4 regions of the Saccharomonospora sp. NPDC046836 genome follow, and region 1 is predicted to be linked to each of the others. Evidence: riboswitches for the same ligand, from Rfam matches in the RefSeq annotation. Region 1 holds a riboswitch; each other region holds the start of a gene.
What was found. A riboswitch is a leader RNA that binds a small molecule or an ion and turns the genes downstream of it on or off. The one in region 1 is predicted to bind cobalamin.
Positions count from the first base shown of each region.

Region 2: another riboswitch for cobalamin. It lies ahead of metE (5-methyltetrahydropteroyltriglutamate--homocysteine S-methyltransferase); the one in region 1 lies ahead of ABZ863_RS07945 (magnesium chelatase subunit D family protein).
Region 3: another riboswitch for cobalamin. It lies ahead of ABZ863_RS34125 (hypothetical protein); the one in region 1 lies ahead of ABZ863_RS07945 (magnesium chelatase subunit D family protein).
Region 4: another riboswitch for cobalamin. It lies ahead of ABZ863_RS22755 (ribonucleoside-diphosphate reductase subunit alpha); the one in region 1 lies ahead of ABZ863_RS07945 (magnesium chelatase subunit D family protein).

Region 1 covers NZ_JBEYXW010000004.1:268,752-273,637, forward strand. The annotation lists gene cobO (cob(I)yrinic acid a,c-diamide adenosyltransferase) at 1-464, opposite strand, end outside; gene ABZ863_RS07945 (magnesium chelatase subunit D family protein) at 464-2,425, opposite strand; cobalamin riboswitch at 2,474-2,608, opposite strand; gene cbiE (precorrin-6y C5,15-methyltransferase (decarboxylating) subunit CbiE) at 2,687-3,877, shown strand; gene cobM (precorrin-4 C(11)-methyltransferase) at 3,874-4,623, shown strand; gene ABZ863_RS07960 (cobalt-precorrin-5B (C(1))-methyltransferase) at 4,625-4,886, opposite strand, start outside.
Region 2 covers NZ_JBEYXW010000015.1:40,368-45,253, reverse strand. The annotation lists gene ABZ863_RS18400 (hypothetical protein) at 1-688, opposite strand, end outside; gene aztB (zinc ABC transporter permease AztB) at 691-1,542, opposite strand; gene aztA (zinc ABC transporter ATP-binding protein AztA) at 1,609-2,301, shown strand; cobalamin riboswitch at 2,361-2,579, shown strand; gene metE (5-methyltetrahydropteroyltriglutamate--homocysteine S-methyltransferase) at 2,707-4,886, shown strand, end outside.
Region 3 covers NZ_JBEYXW010000069.1:4,712-9,597, reverse strand. The annotation lists gene ABZ863_RS34135 (ATP-grasp domain-containing protein) at 1-1,258, opposite strand, end outside; gene ABZ863_RS34130 (cysteine synthase family protein) at 1,255-2,274, opposite strand; gene ABZ863_RS34125 (hypothetical protein) at 2,274-3,179, opposite strand; cobalamin riboswitch at 3,384-3,562, opposite strand; gene ABZ863_RS34120 (ferric reductase-like transmembrane domain-containing protein) at 3,855-4,769, shown strand.
Region 4 covers NZ_JBEYXW010000021.1:48,266-53,151, forward strand. The annotation lists gene ABZ863_RS22755 (ribonucleoside-diphosphate reductase subunit alpha) at 1-2,394, opposite strand, end outside; cobalamin riboswitch at 2,457-2,676, opposite strand; gene ABZ863_RS22760 (MFS transporter) at 2,871-4,349, shown strand; gene ABZ863_RS22765 (iron-siderophore ABC transporter substrate-binding protein) at 4,356-4,886, opposite strand, start outside.

The sequences.
Region 1 (4,886 bases):
AGTGTGCGCACGACCTCGTCGACGTCGAGCCAGCCCCAGTGCAGCGGATAGGTGAACTCGTCCAGGACGTAGAAGTCGTGCTGCTCGACGGCGAGCCGGCGCGCGATCTCCGCCCAGCCCTCACGTGCGTTGGCCGCGTGGTCCTCCTCGCTGCCCTGCTTGCGCGACCAGCTCCAGCCCGCGCCCATCTTGTGCCACTCGACCGGCCCGCCCTGGCCGCTCTGCTCGTGCAGCTCGCCGAGCGCGCGGAACGCGGTCTCCTCGCCGACACGCCATTTGGCGGACTTGACGAACTGGAACACCCCGATCGACCAGCCCTGGTTCCACGCCCGCAACGCCATCCCGAATGCGGCCGTCGACTTACCTTTCATCGCACCCGTGTGGACGGCCAGGAGCGGGCGGTTGCGGCGTTGTCGCGTGCTGAGTCCGTCGTCGGGTACGACCTCCGGTTTGCCCTTCGGCATCAGGCCGCCCTCCGTTTCACCTCGCGGGTCAGCGCTTCCGCCGCGACCTCACCCAGCGGCACATGGTCCGCGCCGAGCCGGGTGGCCAGCTCGGCGGCGAGACCGAGCCGCATCCGGCCGCTTTCGCAGTCCAGCACGACACTCGTCACGCCGGTTCCGGCAACCAGCGCGGCGGCCGCGTGTGCGCGGGCGAGCGCGTCCTGCCCACTCGTGGCGCGTCCATCGGTCACCACGACCAGCAGTGGCCGCCGCCGCGGGTCACGCAGCGCCTCCACCCGCAGCACCTCGGCGGCGCGCAGCAGGCCCTCGGCGAGGGGGGTGCGACCGCCGGTGGGCAACGCTTCGAGCCTGGCCGCGGCGGCCTCGACGCTGATCGTCGGCGGCAACGCCAGCTCGGCGACGCCTGCGCGGAACGTCACCAGGCCGACCTTGTCCCGCCGCTGGTAGGCATCCAGCAGCAGCGACAACACCGCCGCCTTCACCTCCCCCATCCGCGACCGGGCACCCATCGACCCCGATGCGTCCACACAGAACAGTACGAGGTTGCCTTCCTTGCCCTCGCGCAACGCATAGCGGAGATCGTGCGCCCGCAGGACAAGACCCGTGCCCACGCGGCCCCGTGCGCGCTGGTGTGGTGCCGCTGCCCGGACGGTCGCCAGCAGGTGCGGCCCGCCCTCGCGGACGCCGGGCGGCCGTACACCGACCGTGCGCCCGCTGTCGGTCACCGCCCGCGACCGCCGTCCGTGCGCCCCGGCTCCGGTGCCGCCGACGGTGAACAGCCGTGCCCGGTACGGCGTCCCGGCACCGACCTGGCGCTCACCATTGCCGTGCTGCCCGCCGTTGCCACCCGCGTCGCCGCTCGTATCGTCGGCCGGGGCGTGTTCGCCGTCCCCGCCGGGCGGCTCGCTGCCGGCACCAGGGCCGTCGTCGTCCGGCGGCCCGCCCTCCGGCGGCTCCGCGTCCCGCAAAGCCTGTTCGAGCTGCTCCTCCTCGATGCCCGGCGCGTCGAACGGGTTACGCCTCCGCCGATGCGGCAGGGCGAGCCGGGCGGCGACCCGGATGTCCTCAGTGGACACTTCAGCGCGCCCGCACCACGCGGCGTGCGCGGCCGCGGTGCGCGCGGTGACGATATCGGCGCGCATCCCGTCGACCTCGAACGCCGCGCAGACCTCGGCGATCTGCAGCAGCGCGTCGTCGGTCAGCCGCACCGCCGCCACGAGTCCCCTCGCCGCCGCGATGTCGGCGGCCAGCCGGGCCTCCGCATCGACATAGCCTGTGGCGAAGCCGTCCGGATCGGTCTCGTAGGCCAGTCGCCTGCGCACCACCTCGGCACGCTGCGCGGCCTCACGGCTGGATGCCACCTCGACGGTCAGGCCGAAGCGGTCGAGTAGCTGCGGCCGGAGCTCGCCCTCCTCCGGGTTCATGGTGCCGATCAGCACGAACCGCGCGGCATGCGAGACCGAGACACCTTCCCGTTCGACGGTGACCCTGCCCATCGCGGCGGCGTCCAGCAGGGTGTCAACGAGGTGGTCGTGCAGCAGGTTGACCTCATCGACGTAGAGCAGCCCACGATGCGCTCCGGCCAGCAGCCCGGGCTGGTAGTCGGTGACGCCGTCGCGTAGCGCGCGTTCGAGGTCCAGCGAACCCACCACGCGGTCCTCGGCGGCCCCGACCGGCAGCTCGACCAGACGCGCGGGGCGCCGGTGCCGGGCCTCCTCGCTGGGATGCGGGCCGTCCGGGCACGCCGTGTCCGGACGGCCCGGATCGCACGAGAAGCGGCAGCCGTCCACCACCTCGACATCGGGCAGCAGGCCCGCGAGCGCCCGCACCATCGTCGACTTCGCGGTGCCCTTCTCGCCGCGCACCAGCACGCCACCGATGGCGGGTGAGATCGCGGACAGCACCAGCGCCAGCCGTAGCTGCTCCATGCCGACGACAGCGGTGAACGGGTACGGCCGCATCAAGACTCCCTTGCACCGGGTGGGTGTCCTCGCCCACAGCGTCAGTACGACAAAGGCGGGCGCCGAAGCTCTGACTCCTGGCCGCTGGCGACCAGTCACAGTGGCGGGACCGTCCCGGATTCGCACCGGGTTCCACAACGACCGCACCGCCGATCATCGCATACTTCGCCGGAGGGAGTCCTGAATCACAATTGCGAAGCCCAGATCAGGACGCCCGACCGGGTGCGGGTGTCCCGCAAGGCGGAGTTACGGTTGGCGATCGTGACGATCGTCGTGGTGGGAATCGGCGCCGACGGCTGGGCCGGCCTGCCCGAGCCGTACCGCGCCGAGATCGCCGGCTGTGACGTGTTGTTCGGCGGCCGGCGACAGCTGGATCTGGTGCCGGACGGGGACTTCACCAAGACACCGTGGCCGAGTCCGCTGCTGCCCGCACTCGACGCACTGCTCGCGGGGCAGTCGCATCGCCGGGTCTGTGTACTGGCCAGTGGCGACCCGCTGCTGTCCGGCATCGGCAGCACGCTGGTGCGCCGCTTCGGCGCCGGGCGCGTGCGCATCCTTCCTGGCGTGTCGTCGGTGGCGTTGGCCAGGGCGCGGCTCGGCTGGCCCGCCGAGGAGACCGAGGTGGTGAGCACTGTCGGGCGCAGTGTGCACCGCGTGCTGCGCGCCATCGGCCCCGGCAGGCGGGTGCTGGTGCTGAGCTCCGACGCCACGACACCGGCCGCGGTGGCGGCGGTGCTCACCGAACGCGGCTACGGGGCGAGCAGGCTCACGGTCCTGGAGGAGCTGGGCGGGGCCGCCGAACGGCGGCTCGACGGCATCGCGCAGGAGTGGTCCCATCCACAGGGCGCGGCGCTGAACGTGCTCGCGATCGAGGGTGCCGGACCGCGTGCGTTACCGCTGCTGGCCGGTCTGCCCGACGACGCCTTCGAGCACGACGGCCAGCTCACCAAACGGGACATCCGGGCCAGCAGCCTGGCGCGGCTCGCGCCCGCACCCGGCGAGCTGCTGTGGGACATGGGGGCAGGTGCGGGCAGCATCGCGATCGAGTGGTGCCGGGCGCATCCGGCCAACCGGGCGATCGCGATCGAGTCCCGGCCGGAACGGGCGGAGCGGATCGGCCGCAACGCCGAACGGCTCGGCGTGCCGGACGTCCTGGTCGTCACCGGGTCGGCGCCGGACGCGCTCGCGGGCCTTGCGGAGCCGGACGCGGTGTTCGTCGGCGGCGGCCTCAGCGTGCCCGGGGTCCTCGCGACGTGCCTTGCCGCGTTGCGTCCCGGCGGCAGGCTCGTCGCCAACGGCGTCACCCTGGACGCCGAGCAGACCCTCGCGCGGGCCTACGCCGAACACGGCGGTGAGCTGACCAGGCTGTCGGTCGAGCATGCCGCGGCACTCGGTGGTTTCACCGGCTGGACGCCGGCCCGCACCGTGACCCAGTGGAGTTTGACGCGATGACCGTGCACTTCATCGGCGCCGGGCCGGGCGCCGCGGACCTGATCACCGTGCGGGGCCAGCAATTGCTCGCCCGCTGCGCGGTCTGCCTATACCCGGGCAGCCTGACGCCGACCGACCTGCTCGCCCACTGTCCGCCCGGCGCCCGGCTCGTGGACACCGCGAACCTGACGCTCGAGGAGATCGTGGCGGAGCTCGTCGCCGCGCACGACGCGGGCGCCGATGTCGCACGGCTGTGCTCCGGCGATCCGGCGGTGTACAGCGCGGTGGCTGAGCAGATGCGGCGGCTCGACGCGGTGGGCATCCCCTACGACGTGACGCCGGGTGTGCCCGCGTTCGCCGCGGCGGCCGCGGTGCTCAACCGGGAGCTCACCGTGCCGACGGTGGGCCAGAGTCTGATCCTCACGCGGGCGCAGGCGCGGTCGACGGCGATGCCCGAGGGCGAGGAGCTGGCCACGCTCGCCGCCTCCGGTACGACATTGGCACTGCACCTGGCGATCAACCGCATCGAGCAGGTCGTCGCCGAGCTGGTGCCGCACTATGGCAACGACTGCCCGGTCGCGGTGGTCGCGCAGGCCAGCCAGCCGGAGGAGCGGGTGCTGCGTGGCACGCTCGCCGACATCGCCGCGCAGGTGCGCGCGGCAGGCATCACGCGCGCGGCGATCATCTTCGTCGGCAAAGTGCTTGCGGCGGAGAGCTTCCCGGACAGCTTCCTGTACTCCACCGGCCGAGCCCGCCGAGCCGAATAGGTCAGGGACCGGCCCTGCCGACGATGGTTCCGGCCCGGTCGACCGCGACGACGTCGACCGCCACCGGGGCATCCGCGAGCACCCCGGCGGCCACCTGCCGTGCGCGCTCGGCAACCAGCTCACCCAGCGCCACGCCTTCAGCACGGGACAGTTCGAGCGCGTGCAGTGCGGTGTTGGCCTCGCGGATCGGGTCGGCGAGCTGGGAGTGACCAGCCTCGGCCACCAGCTCGGCGAGCAGGGCGAGGTCGACCTGGGACCGCTTC
Region 2 (4,886 bases), on a different contig from region 1:
CCCGCACGAGCAGTGCGCCGTCAGTACAGCCGAACACGACGCCACGCCGGGTCACCGCGGTGCCGTCGGCCGCGGGGCACGGTTCACTGATGGTGGCGAGCGGCGCCCCGTCGCGGTCGTGGATCGCGACGCCGTCCCCGGAGGCCACGAGCAGGCGTTGCTCGAACGGCACGGCGACCCCGTCGAGCGCGGGGCCGAGTCGGGTGCCGCCATCCTCCACTGTGGACCGGTCGAGTACGGTCGTGGTGCCATTCGCCAGCGTGACCGCGGTGATGGCCGCGTCGGTGTGCGCCGCCACCGCGTGTCCCGCGAGTGTTCCGGTGGACCTGATCTCGGCGCGGTAGTAGTGGACGTGGTCGCCGTGGTCGACCATCCAGGCGCCGCCGTCGACCACATGCGTCGTACCACCCGCCGCGAGGTAGGCGAAACGGCCGTCGGTGCTGACGCGCTCGACAGCGGCGATGTCGTCGAGGCGCGTGACCTCCTCGGTCAGCAGGTCGAGCACGCGGACCGCGCCGGTTGCGGCGTCGGCGAGCACCAGCCGCGACTGGGCTTCGGCGGTCTCCTCGGCGCCCTCCACGTAGCCGTGTGGCACATCCACGACGGGTTCGGTGGGCTCGCCGGCGCAGGCGGTCAGCAGCAACCCGGTGGTCAGTGCCAGCACGGTGGCTCTGTGATGTCGTCTCACGGTCAGTATGCGATCCCTTCTTCAGTGCTGCTGCGGATGAGGCGTTCGCGCACGCGGGCGGCGAGTGCGGAGACGAAGAACAGCGCCACGGCGACGGCGGCGATCGTGGCGCCGGCGGCGGTACCCCAGTGCCACGACACGAGCAGCCCGGTGCCGGTCGCGAGGCAGCCGAGCAGCGCGGCACCGAACATGATCAGCGGAATGCGGGAGGCCCAGAACATCGCGGCGGCGGGCGGCGCAATGAGCAGGCCGAACACGAGCAGCGTGCCGACGACGTGGAACGACGCGACGATCGCGAGCGTGAGCAGGCCGAGCAGAGCACCGTGGGCGAGGCGTGGCCGCAGCCCCAGGGTGTGGGCCGTGCGGGTGTCGAAGCTGAGCGCCACGAACGCGCGGTACCCGAGCAGTGAAACGGCGGCGGCCACGGCGAGCGCGCCGGCGAGCTGGGCTAGGTCCCGCTCGCGGACGGCGAGCACGTCGCCGAACAGGAAGCCGGTGAGGTCCACCGCGAACGACTGCGAGTGCGAGACGATGATGACCCCGGTCGCGAGCATGCCCACGAACAGCAGGCCGATGGCGGTGTCCTGGGAGAACCGGCGGGAGGGTCCCAGCGCGGTCACCCCGAGCGCCATCACTCCGGCGCTGAGCGCGGCGCCCACGAGCAGGTTGCCGCCCGCGAGCGAGGCGAGCGCGACACCGGGCAGCATCCCGTGCGACATCGCGTCGCCGAGGAACGCCATCCCGCGCAGCACGACCCACGTCCCGGCGAGCGCGCAGATGAGCGACACCAGAACTCCGCCCCACAGCGCCCGTTGGACGAACGAGACCTCGAACGGGGCGAACAACCATTCCACGGCCAGGAACCTATAATGAAAACGATTGTCGTTTCAAATAGAGGTGTCATGACACACAGTGAACGCATGGCTGGAGTCCGGATCGACGCGCTGTCGGCGGGATACGCAGGAAGGGTGGTACTGCACGGGATCAGCGCACGCCTGCCGTCCGCGAGCATCACGGCGATCGCCGGCCCGAATGGCTCCGGGAAGTCCACCTTGCTGGGCGCCGTCGCCGGTGTGGTGCCGCCTGGCTCGGGGTCGGTGGTCCTGCCCGGCGGAACGCGTCCCGCGTTCGTGGTGCAGCGCAGCGCGGTGTCCGACCGGCTGCCCATCACGGTGCGCGAGACGGTCGCCATGGGCCGCTGGGCGCATAGCGGACCGTGGCGGCGACTATCCGAAGAGGACCATGTCATCGTGGCGGACGCGCTGGCGCGACTGGGAATCGCCGATCTCGCGCGGCGCAGACTCGGGTCCCTCTCCGGTGGCCAGCGGCAGCGCGCACTCGTCGCGCAGGGTCTCGCGCAGCGCGCGGATGTGCTCCTGCTGGATGAACCCACGACCGGACTCGACGGGCCCGCGAGAGAAGCCATCACGGACGCACTCGCCGGCGAGGCCGCGCGCGGCGCGGCCGTGGTGCACGTTACCCATGACCTCGCCGAGGCCGACCGCGCCGATCACTGCCTGCTGCTCGGCAAAGGGCGGCTGCTCGCCGAAGGGCCGCCTGCCGGGGTGCTCACCGCGGACGCGCTCGACACGGCATGGGGACTGCGGCGATAGGGAGGTCATAGCACCGGCCTGCGTGACACCGGCGCTGACAGGGCTTGCCCCGGTCGGCTACGCTCGGCTGTGCTGGTGGTTCATCCCGGCCCATACGGCAGGGATGAGGTAACAGGGAACCCGGTGTGAGTCCGGGACTGCCCCGCAGCGGTGAGTGGGAACGACCGCCGTCATGAAGCACTGGGCACAGGGGTGTCTGGGAAGCGATGGCCAGTAGGTCCGCCGGTAACGGTGGGTGCCCGCGAGTCCGAAGACCTGCCGCCGGTCCGTGCGCCACCTGGCGTGCGGGACGCCTGGGCCTCGTGGGAAGGCTGGTGCGAACGGCGGCACGCCACGTGTCGTGTTCTCGCCTGCCCTCGTCGTGGTCCCGGGCGCTGACGAGCGAGCTCGCGAGGAGAGAGCCGGATGATCGCACCTCTACCGCCCATCGGATCGACCGTACTGGGCTACCCCCGGATCGGCGGCCGGCGGGAACTGAAACGCGCTGTCGAGGACTACTGGGCCGGGCGGATCGACCAGGGTCAGCTCCAGGCCGCAGCACGCGACCTACGCGCGCGGACGTGGGCCGAGCTGGCGCAGGCCGGTCTGGACTCCGTGCCGGGCAACACGTTCTCCTACTACGACCACATGCTGGACACCGCCATGCTGTTCGGGGCGGTGCCATCGCGGTTCCACGACCTGGGTCTGTCCGAGTTGGACACCTACTTCGCGATGGCCCGCGGTCGCGACGGTGTCGCGCCGCTGGAGCTCACCAAGTGGTTCGACACCAACTACCACTACCTGGTTCCCGAGCTGCTGCCGGAAACCCGGTTCACCCTCGCCGGCGACAAGCCGATCGCCGAGTATCGTGAAGCCGCCGAGCAGGGTGTCAGCACCCGGCCGGTCCTGGTCGGCCCGCTCACGTTCCTGCTGCTGGCCAAGCCCGCAGCTGGGGCGCCCGAGGGCTTCACACCCCTGGACCTACTGGACCCGCTGCTCGACGGCTACGCCGATGTGCTCGCGCGGCTGGCCGAGGCTGGTGTTGCCTGGGTGCAGCTGGACGAGCCCGCGTTCGTCGCGGACCGCACCGACGCCGAGCTGGCCGCCTTGGCGCGCGCCTACGAGCGTCTGGGTTCCCTCACCACACGGCCCGGCGTGCTTGTCGCAGGTTACTTCGGTGATTTCGGCGCTGCGCTGCCCGTGCTCGCGGATACCCCGGTGGAGGCTGTCGCGGTCGATCTCGTCGCGGGGGCGGGGGCCACGGACCGGATCGCGTCGATCGGTGGGCTGCGGGACAAGACCGTCGTGGCTGGTGTCGTGGACGGCCGCAACGTCTGGCGTACCGACCTGGAGGCCGCCGCGTCGACCTGCGCGAGCCTGCTCGGCTCGGTCGGGTCACTGGCAGTGTCGACCTCGTGCTCACTACTGCACGTGCCTTACGACCTCGACGCCGAGACCGCGCTACCGGCCGTGCTCCTGGAACGGCTTGCCTTCGCCCGCCAGAAGGTCGCCGAGGTCGTGCTCCTCGGCCAGGCCCTGAGCACTGGCTCGCCCGAGGTGACCGCCCGGATCGCACAGGTGAGTCAGATCGTGCGCCGGGGTCGTGCGACCGAACCCCGTAACGATCGCGTGCGTGGCCGGATCGCCGCGCTCCGCCCGCAGCACCGCCACCGCGCTCCCTACGCCGAGCGTGCCGTTGCGCAGCGAGAGCGGCTGGGACTCCCACCGCTGGCCACGACGACGATCGGCTCGTTCCCGCAGACCGCCGACGTCCGGCGTGCCCGCGCGGACCTGCGCGCCGGCCGCATCGACAAGAACACCTACGCCGGCCACATGCGTGCCGAAATCCGGCGGGTCGTCGAGCTGCAGGAGGACATCGGCCTGGATGTGCTGGTGCACGGGGAACCCGAACGCAACGACATGGTGCAGTACTTCGCTGAGCAGCTCGACGGCTTCGCCGCCACCGAGCACGGCTGGGTGCAGTCCTACGGCTCCCGCTGTGTCCGCCCACCGATCCTGCACGGTGACGTGTCCCGCCCGAAGCCGATGACGCTGGACTGGATCACCTACGCCCAGTCCCTGACCGCCAAACCCGTGAAAGGCATGCTGACCGGACCGGTCACGATTCTGGCCTGGTCGTTCGTCCGGGACGACCAGCCACTGTCCGTCACCGCCGACCAGGTCGCCCTCGCGCTGCGCGACGAGGTCCACGACCTGGAGGGCGCGGGGATCCGGATCGTGCAGGTCGACGAACCGGCCCTGCGGGAACTGCTGCCCCTGCGCGCCGAGGAACGAAAGTCCTATCTGGACTGGTCGGTTGGCGCCTTCCGGCTGGCCACAGCGGGCGCCGCCGCCTCGACGCAGATCCACACGCACCTGTGCTACTCCGAGTTCGGCGATGTCATCGACGCGATCGACGATCTCGACGCCGACGTCACCACCATCGAAGCCGCGCGCTCGCGCATGGAGGTGCTGACCGACCTGCGCGCCATCGGGTTCGCTCGCGGTGTCGGCCCCGGCGTGTACGACATCCACTCACCGCGCGTACCCGGCACCCGTGAGCTGGTCGAACTGCTCCACGCCGCCGCCACGACGGTGCCATCGGA
Region 3 (4,886 bases), on a different contig from region 1:
AGGCACCCGACACCTCGGGAGCGCCCCGGACGGCGCCGGGCGCTGCCTCGGTGACGACCCGGACGCCGTTCGCCGCCGCGACCGCGTGGTGCGTGGCGAGTTCGGCGGTCTCTCCCTCGGCGTAGACGATGCCCGCGTACCCCCTGCTGTCGTCCAGGTGCTCGATGGGGGTGCCCATCCGCTTCGTCGGGTACCAGGCGGGACGGCCGGGCAGCGTCGGCAGCCTGTCCAGGCCCGCCACCCCGGTGAGGATTCCCGGAGCGGCCGGATAGCCGAGAACGAAGGCCACGGCCGGCCCGCCTGGGAGTTCGGCGTCGATGAGGCCGGGACGCCGGCCCAGAGCCGTCTCCAGCACCGCTTCGTAGACGTTGGTACCGAGGGCCGTGCACATGCCCTCACCGACGAGCGCTCCGCCGATCCTCGGGTTGATCTCGATCACCTCCGGACCGTCCGAGGTCAACGCGAACTCGGTGTGCGAGAACCGGTCGGTGTATCCCACGGTCTGGAGCACCCGCCCGATCCACCTCTCCAGTTCCTCCTGGCGCCACGAGGGGAAGCGCACCGGAAACGCGGTGATCTCCTCGCGGAAGTACGGTTCCGCGGACATGAGCCGGCTGGAGACGCCGAGCAACCGCGTGTGTCCGTCCCACGTCAGTGTCTCGGCGCTGTAGACCGGCCCCGTGAAGAACGGTTCGGCGAAGAGCTGCCCCATGAGACTGCGCCCGGACGCCTCGTCGAGGGCCGTCGTCAACTCGACCTCGTCCCGTACGAGCCAGACATTCTGGCTGCCCGTCCCGGCCGTGTCCTTGAGGACGGCCGGCAGGCCGACCTCCTTGAGGACGAGCTGCGTGGCGTCCGGTGCTCCCAGGAAGCCCTCCAGGGCCCGGCCTCGGGACAGCCCGGCCTCCTGGAGGCGGTTGCGGACGGAGGGCTTGTCCCGGGTGAGGCGAAGGACCGAGGGGTCGAGTCCGGGCAGGCGAAAACGGGTGGCGAGTTCCGCGCCGACCAGCATCCAGGTGTCCGTGGAGCTGACCAGACCTCTCAGATCCGGAACGGCGCTCATCACCTCGGCCACCTGGTCCGCGTCGAAGGTGTCGGCCTCGACCAGGTCGAGCGCCCCAGGGGGGAGCCGGTCGAGTTCGTAGGCATAGAAGGAGGGGTCCCGCGTGACCAGGACCAGGCGCTCGCCCAACAGATCGGCCGCGCGGACGAGGTGTCCGAGCCCGAAGGTGAGCAGTTCCAGGCAGACGATGCTCATGCCGCCTCCGTCCGGTGTGTGGCGTGCGCCGGCGTACGGTTCCAGGCCATGACCGACCAGGGCATGGTCATGGCAGCGGGCGTCGCGATCTCGTCCGGCTTGAGGGAGGCGACGTCGAGCGCCTCGGCGTGCCGGGCGTAGACGCGTTCCACGTACCGGTGGCCGGTGTCGGCACCGATGACCACGTGGACGCGGTCGGGCCGGCGGCGGGCCTCGTGCGTGGCGGCAAGGTAGCCGGCCCCGGTGGACAGCCCGGCGAAGACCGCGTGCTCCTTCAGCAGCGCGACGGCGCCGGACATGGCGTGGGTGAAGTCCATCCAGTGCACGGTGTCGTAGAGGTGATGCCGGACGTTGTCGAACGGGATGGCGGAGCCGATGCCCGCGATGATGGCCTCCGGATCGTGGTGGTCCTGGCTGCCGAAGGTGACGCTGCCGAAGGGCTGGACTCCCACCACCCGGACCTGGGAGTCCTGTGTGCGGAGCCGCTCCGCCAGCCCGCCGGTCGACGCGCCCGAGCCGACGCCGCCGACGAGGGTGAGCGGGCGTCCCGGAAGTTCTTCCGCTATGCGGTCGGCGACCTCCTGATATCCGAGGTAGTGGATGGCGTCGTGGTACTGGCGCATCCAATGGTGGTCGGGGTGGCGGTCCAGGATCTCCTTCACCCGTCGTACGCGCAGTTCCTGGTCGAGCTTGAGATCGCTGGACGGGCGCACCTGCTCCACCTCCGCACCGAGTACCTCCAGTTGAGCCAGGGTCGTCGCGTCGACCGTGGTGGAGGCCACGATGCGACACCGCATCCCGTAACGGTGGCAGGCGAGGGCCAGCGCGTAGGCGTAGATGCCGCTGGAGCTGTCCATCAGGGTCTGTCCGGGCCGGACCACACCCTCGTCCAGCAGATGACGCACGGCTCCCAGGGCGGAGTAGATCTTCATCGACTCGAATCGGAGCAGTACGAGTCCGTGGTCGAGGCGCACCAGGTCCGGCGCCTTCAGAGCGTCGGCGACATGGGGGTGGATCACCTGAATCCTCCTTGGGCGAAAGAGCACTGATGGCCCAGCGACGCGAAGAACGTCGTCAGGTCCGAGCGGGTGCGGCCGGAGAAGGGGCGGCAGAAGAGGTATCCGACCAGGCAGCCGGTGTGGGCGACGAAGACGCCGTCGGCTCCGAAACGCCCCTGGTGAGCGAGGACCGTTTCGAAGGTCTCCTTGGGCAGTACCTCTTGGGAGAGCGCCGCGCTCTGCGTCGAGGCGTGGGCGACGGCCACGGGGTCGCGGGCGGAGAAGCCGTCGAGCAGACCGGCGAGAGCCCGCCCGTACGCGTCCGGCCTTCGGCGGTAGAACTGCTGCAGCGTCCCGGTGACCGCTTCGGTGTCCACCATGCCCGGCTCGGTGATGTACGCGGTGTGGAAACGCAGCGCGGAGCCCAGGCGCCGCACGACCCGGTGCCGGTTGCTCAGGTGGAGGGCGAACTCGTCGAGGAAGACGCTGTCGGCACGCTCGATCGACGAGAGGACGCGTAGCACCGTGTCCAGGTCGTAGGGGATGCCGAGGTAGGTGTGGAGGCAGCGCAGCGTGGCCACGATGTCGGCGGTCGAACTCGCCATCCCCACACCGACAGGGAGATCAGAGTGGTGGCTCCAGGCTCCCGAGGGCAGCGCCAGGCCGTGGTGGTTCAGGAACAGGCGAGCCGCTTCGGCCGCCTCCGGGCGGAGCCCGGTCTTCTCCTGCCGGGCGGCGCCCGGCGTGAAGCCCACTCGGGCGGTCAGACCGCGTACCGGAAAAGAGACCAGGGCGATGTCGGAGTCACCCCCGGAAGGCAGGGGGCCTTGGTACAGCTCGCCCAAGGTCCCGTGGCACGCTCCCCAGACCGTCGGCGAGCGCGGGGCGTGGTTCTCAAGGACCTCCGGTAAGGAATTCAGCACCGTCGGCCTCCCTCCGGCCGACGGGACACGGCGGGGTCTTCGCTCAAGGAGAAGTGGCGGAAAAGGGACACGGACTTGCTCTCCTTCCGGCGCCGTGCACCAGACACGGGCGAGGAGGAGGACAGGCCGCGGCACGCTCGCCGCGAAGGCGCCGTGACCGTCGACCCGGTCCTCGAGGTCGCAGTGGTCGGTCCCGCCAGACAACTTCGGGCGGGTGCGGCCGGCAGGTGACCGGGCTTGCGGGAAGTCCCATGGCGCCTCGGCCCTGGCTGGAGGCCAGGTGAGTGACGTCGGAGTTCGGGGGTTCTCGCACACCGTTGCGGGACAGCCCCGGATTTCCACCGGGTTCCCTCTTACGCCGCACCAGTGCGGTCACTTGGTACGGACCGATCGCAGCGTCAGCGTAGACGCGGTGCCTTCAATGCGACAGGGGGCGGTTCAGCGGTGTCCTGATGTGAGTGGTGGGGGAGGGAGGAGCGGTACGGAAGTACACGCTTGAGACAGCAGTGTTGATCTGTGGCCGGAAAACGACTGCGTCCGACTGACCTGTCCCGTCACACTGGGCCCCACGACCTCACCGAGCGCTCGGTGACCGACCCTGGAGGCTTCGCCTTGTCGCCAGAAACGGCTTCCCAGGACGAGACGGAGAGAGGCTCCGGTAAGAACCGGAGCCGTGTGGGAGGGCGCGTCACCCTTCGCGGTGATCTTCGCCTCGCCGTGCCGGACGCCGCCGCCGCGGTCGGGGTCACCGCCGCCGTCTTCGTCTTCCTGTACGTCCGGATGGAGTCCGGTACCTCCGCGACGGTCGCGGTCATGCCCTTCATGGACGACCCCCGCACGTACTGGATGTACCTGCTCAGTCAGGCGTTCGGCTGGTCCGCCCTGTTGTGGGCGTGGGGGACGGTGATGATCGGACTGCTGGTCTCCGGTACCAGGCCCGAAGCGCTGCGCGTCTCGCCGCAGACCCTGGAGCGCTGGCACCGCACGACCAGCCTCACCACGATGGCGCTGATGTTCGCGCACGCGCTGATGTTCGCCGCGGAACTGGTCCGGTACGAGGCGCAGCTCGGCTGGGCCGAACGACTGTGGGCAGCCTTCGCCGACTCCTTCGTCCCCGGCTGGTACGACTCCGGCACCGGCCAGATCGCCATCCCCATCGGGCAGGCCGCCCTCTACCTGGCGGTGCCGCTGGGGCTGCTCTTCTACGTGCGCCACCGCATCGGAGCGAGGACCTGGCGGGTTCTGCACCGCTTCGTGATCGTCGTCTACGTGCTCAGCGTCTGGCACACGCTGCTGTACGGCACCAACGTTTGGTACGGCGAGTGGCCACGCACCGTGCTCTGGCTGCTCCAGATTCCTGTCGCCGTCCTGCTGCTGGCGAGGCTGGTCGGGCCGGCGCGACGGAGTGAACGGCTGGGCAAACCGGAGTCCGCCCGCCGGCTTCCAGGGTGGACCTTGCGAGCCGCGGGCCGCGTCGTCGTCGCAGGTGTGGCCGTGGCCCTGCTCGTCGTGGCGCTCTCGGGACGGGACGGCGGACGCGAACGGCCGGTGGAGCCGCCCTCCACCAGTCCGCATCCGCACCACAGCTGATCGGTCCCGGAGATGGACGACGACCGCCGTCGTGCCGGCGGTCGTACGGTTCAGTCCCTGCTCCGGTTCCCAGGTGTGCGGCTCGCGACAACCTTGAGGACAAAGCGGCATATGACG
Region 4 (4,886 bases), on a different contig from region 1:
GTCGGTGGCAACGGCGTTGAGCTTGCCGTCGGTGCCGCGCAGGGTGCTCTTCTCGACGCTCGTCGCGGCACGTGCCCGCAGGTAGTAGGTGGTCTTCAGGCCCTTGTGCCAGGCGTAGCGGTACAGCTCATCGAGTTTGCGGCCGCTGGGCGCGTCGATGTAGAGGTTGAGCGACTGGGCCTGGTCGATCCACTTCTGCCGCCGCGACGCCGCATCCACCAACCAGCGGGGCGCGATCTCGAACGCCGTTGCGTACAGCTGCTTCAGATCGGCGGGCACGCGGTCGATGTCGCCGAGGCTGCCGTCGAAGTACTTCAGGTCCGACACCATCACCTCGTCCCACAGCCCGCGTGCCTTCAGGTCGCGCACCAGGTGTGGGTTGACCACGGTGAAGTCGCCCGACATGTTCGACTTGACGAACAGGTTCTGAAACTGGGGCTCGATCGACTGGGCGACGCCGCAGATGTTGGAGATCGTCGCCGTGGGCGCGATCGCCATCACGTTGGAGTTACGCATCCCGATGGTGCGCACCCGGTCCCGCAGTGTTTCCCAGTCCACAGTAGACGTCGTGTCCACGTCGAGCGCGTCGCCGCGGCGTGCGTCGGCGAGCAGGCGCAGTGAGTCGATCGGCAGGATTCCCTGGCTCCACAGCGATCCCTCGAAGGACGCGTACTGTCCACGCTCAGCGGCAAGGTCGACCGAAGCCGAAATGGCGTAATACGACAGGTGTTCCATGCTGCGATCGGCGAACTCGACCGCAGCCTCCGACGCGACCGGCAGGCCCAGCTCGAACAACGCGTCCTGGAAGCCCATCAGGCCAAGGCCAACAGGGCGGTGCCGCAGGTTGGAGCGGCGCGCCTCGGGAATCGTGTAGAAGTTGATGTCGATGACGTTGTCGAGCATCCGCACGGCCGTGGTCACGGTGCGCTGAAGCCGCTCGACGTCCAAACCCCCGCGTGTCACGTGCTTGGCCAGGTTGACCGAACCGAGGTTGCACACCGCGACCTCGTCCCGGCTGGTGTTGAGGGTGATCTCCGTGCACAGGTTGGACGAGTGCACCACCCCCGTGTGCTGTTGCGGCGAGCGCAGGTTGCACGGGTCCTTGAAGGTGATCCACGGATGCCCGGTCTCGAACAGCATCGTCAGCATCCGCCGCCACAGCTCGACCGCCCGCACCCGCCGGAACACCTTGATCTCGCCCCGGTCGGCGGCTGTTTCGTAGGCGCGGTAGGCCTCCGCGAAGGCGTTGCCGTAGAGATCGTGCAGGTCCGGGGTCTCGTCGGGGGAGAACAGCGTCCACTCGGCGTCGGCCTCGACGCGGCGCAGAAACTCGTCCGGTACCCAGTTCGCGGTGTTCATGTCGTGCGTGCGGCGCCGGTCGTCACCGGTGTTCTTACGCAGGTCCAGGAACTCCTCGACGTCGATGTGCCAGGTCTCCAGATACGCACACGCCGCGCCCTTGCGCTTGCCACCCTGGTTGACCGCGACCGCTGTGTCGTTGGCGATCTTGAGGAAGGGCACCACGCCTTGCGACTGCCCGTTGGTGCCCTTGATGTGCGCGCCGAGACCGCGCACCGGGGTCCAGTCGTTGCCGAGACCGCCCGAGTACTTCGCCAGTAGCGCGTTGTTCTTGTACGCCTGGAAGATCGACTCCAGATCATCGTCCACAGTGGTCAGAAAGCACGACGAAAGCTGCGGCCGCGTCGTGCCCGAGTTGAACAACGTCGGCGTCGAGGCCATGAACTGATGCGACGAGAGCAGCTCGTAGAACTCGACCGCGCGGGCCTCGCGGTCGTCCTCCCGGATCGCCAGGCCCAACGCAACCCGCATGAAGAACGCCTGCGGCAGCTCGAACCGCGTCCCGTCGTGGTGCAAGCTCTGTCCACCCAGGGGGGCGGCCCCCTGGAACCCCCGGAGAAGATACCGGTCGTACAGGGTCTGCAGGCCAAGGAAACCGAAGTCGAAATCGCGCTCCGGGCGGATCGCCGCGCTCACCCGGTCAAGGTCGAACGTCGCCAGCTCGGGATCCACCAGCCCCAGCTCGATCGCGCGGGCGAGGTAGTCGCGGAAGTGACCGGGGTAGTCCAGCTCGTCGTGGCCCGCCTGCCGCGCCGCGCCCGCCAGGTAGCTCAGCGCCTCACCGCGCAGCTTGTCCAGCAGCAGCCGGGCGGTGACGAACGAGTAGTTCGGCTCCCGCTCGACCAGTGTGCGCGCGGCCATGATCAGTGCCGTGGCCAACTCGTCGGCACCAATGCCCTCGTAGACGTTGCGCTTGGCCTCCGCCAGCACCGGCTCCGCCGACACGTCGTCGATCCCGCCGACGGCTTCCGCCACGACGTGCTCGACGCGGACCCAATCCGTCCGGGCAGCAGACATAGTCACACTGAGCGTCAAAGCTCTCTCCTCGCGAGCTCGCACCGGACCCGGCGCACGAGCACCGGGCGTCCGCACGCCGGGATGGCGTGCGGGCCGGTGGCAGGTCTTCGGACTCGCGGGCACCCACCGTGACACGGTGGACCTACTGGCCGTCGCTTCCCAGACACTCCGTGCCCAGTGCTTCTTGACGGCGGTCGTTCCCACTCACCGCTGCGGGGCAGTCCCGGACTCACACCGGGTTCCCTCTTGCCTCGTCCCAGCCGCAACCGACCAAAACGAACCACCAGCACGGGAGACACTACATGTTGTGCCATTCGCACCTGGAGACCCCATACCGTGTGGGCGTGTTACCACCCAGCTGGGTGAGTCGCCGACGTCGGCGAGTCGTTGCGCACCAGCACGGACCGGGCGAGCATGGATGGACACCACAGCAGGAGGGATCCCGTGGAGTTGACGCGTTCCGGCGACAACGCCGGCAGGCGGGACCGCGCGCCGTGACCGCGCCCGCAGTCCAGGTGCGCTACGGCGAAGCCCGCGGGCGCTGGGTGTTGCTGGCCATGGTCCTGGGTTCGGGTCTCACGTTCATCGACTCGACGGTGGTCAATATCGCACTGCCCAGCATCGGCCGCAGCTTCGGCGCCACCACCGAAGATCTACAGTGGACGATCAACGGCTACACGCTCAGCCTCGCCTCGCTGATCCTGCTCGGTGGCTCGCTCGGCGACCGTTTCGGCAGGCGGCGGATCTTCCTGTTCGGCGTAGTCTGGTTCGCCGTCGCGTCGTTGCTGTGCGGGCTCGCGCCCACGGCCCCGATCCTGATCGGCGCGCGTGTGCTTCAGGGCGTCGGGGGTGCATTGCTCACACCCGGGGCACTCGCCATCCTGGAGGCGTCGTTTCGGCCAGACGACCGCACGAAGGCAATCGGCGCCTGGTCCGGGCTCGGGGGCATTGCCGGCGCGATCGGGCCCTTCCTCGGCGGCTGGCTCGTCCAGGTCGCAACCTGGCGGCTCGTCTTCTTCATCAACATTCCGCTCGCCGCCATCGTCGTGCTGGCCGCTGTGCGACATGTTCCAGAGTCCCGTGACCCCCAGGCGGCCCAGCACATCGACGTGCTCGGCGCCGTCACCGGCGCACTCGGCCTCGCCGGGCTGAGCTACGGCTTCACCGCCTGGCCGGCACTCGGCGTGTCCTCACCCGTCGTGCTCGGCGCATTCGCCATCGGCATCGCCGGCATTGTCACGTTCGTGCTCACAGAACGCCGCTCGGAGCATCCGATGCTGCCGATGAGCGTGTTCTCCTCACGCGCCTTCACCGCCGCGAACCTGGTGACCTTCGCCGTCTATGCGGCGCTCGGCGGGGTGTTCTTCCTCGTCGTGCTCTACCTCCAGGTGGTCGCCGGATTCACCCCGATCCAGGCCGGGTCCGCCCTGCTGCCGGTCACCGTACTGATGCTCCTGCTCTCCGCCCGCTCCGGCGCGCTCACGCAGCGCATCGGTCCGCGCATTCCCATGACGTTGGGGCCGATCGTGTGCGCGTGCGCGTTGGTGCTGCTCTCGCGCATCAGCGCCGATGTCGAGTACGTGCGTGACGTGCTCCCCGGGGTGGTGCTTTTCGGCCTCGGGCTCTCGCTGACGGTCACACCACTGACCGCGACGGCACTCGACGCACTTGACGAGCGGTTCGCCGGCATCGCCAGCGGCACCAACAACGCCGTCGCACGCACAGCCGGCCTGCTCGCCGTGGCCGTGCTGCCGCTCGCGGCGGGAATCGGCTCCGGCAGCCTCACCGACCCGACCGCCCTCGCCCCCACCTACCGCAACGCGATGCTGATCTGCGCAGGTCTGCTCCTCGCCGGTGCTCTGACCGCATTCGTGGCCGTCCCTGGCAGGCTGCGAGCGAAGCCACCGCGGAAGGTGCCCGAGCGGTACCACTGCGGTGTCATCGGTCCACCTCCGGCAGAGCCACGGCAATGACCCCGGTCAGTCGCGGGCCGGGTCCACCCCGAACTCGTCGGCGATGTCGTCGAGCATCGCGTGGGCACCCTGCAGGCTCACCGAGGTGTACCAGGTGTCGTCGTTGACGTTCGCGATCTGGCCGGTCAGCCTTCCCCACAGCGGGTTGGACTGGAACTGCGCACGCGGGTCGGCGGCATCCTGCGTGTCGTCGGCGTAGGTGGAGACGTAGATGTGGTCGGCATCGAGCTCGCCGATGTTCTCCTGGCTCAGATCGGTCGCGATCTTGCCCTGCGCGTTCGGCTGACCTTCCGGCCGCGCGAGCCCGACGTCGGCCAGCACGATGCCAGGGAACGACTCGGCACTGTAGAGCCGCACGGTCGCCTCACCCTCGATGAAGCGCACCAGCGAGTACGTCGGGGTACGACCGAGCTTTTCCTCGATGGCCTCGCCGATCTTCCTCGCGCGCTCCTCGTAGGTCCCGATCTTCTGCTCGGCGAGAGCCTCCTTGCCGAGCGCTTCTCCCAGCAGCCGGATGTTGTCCTTCCACGTGGCTCC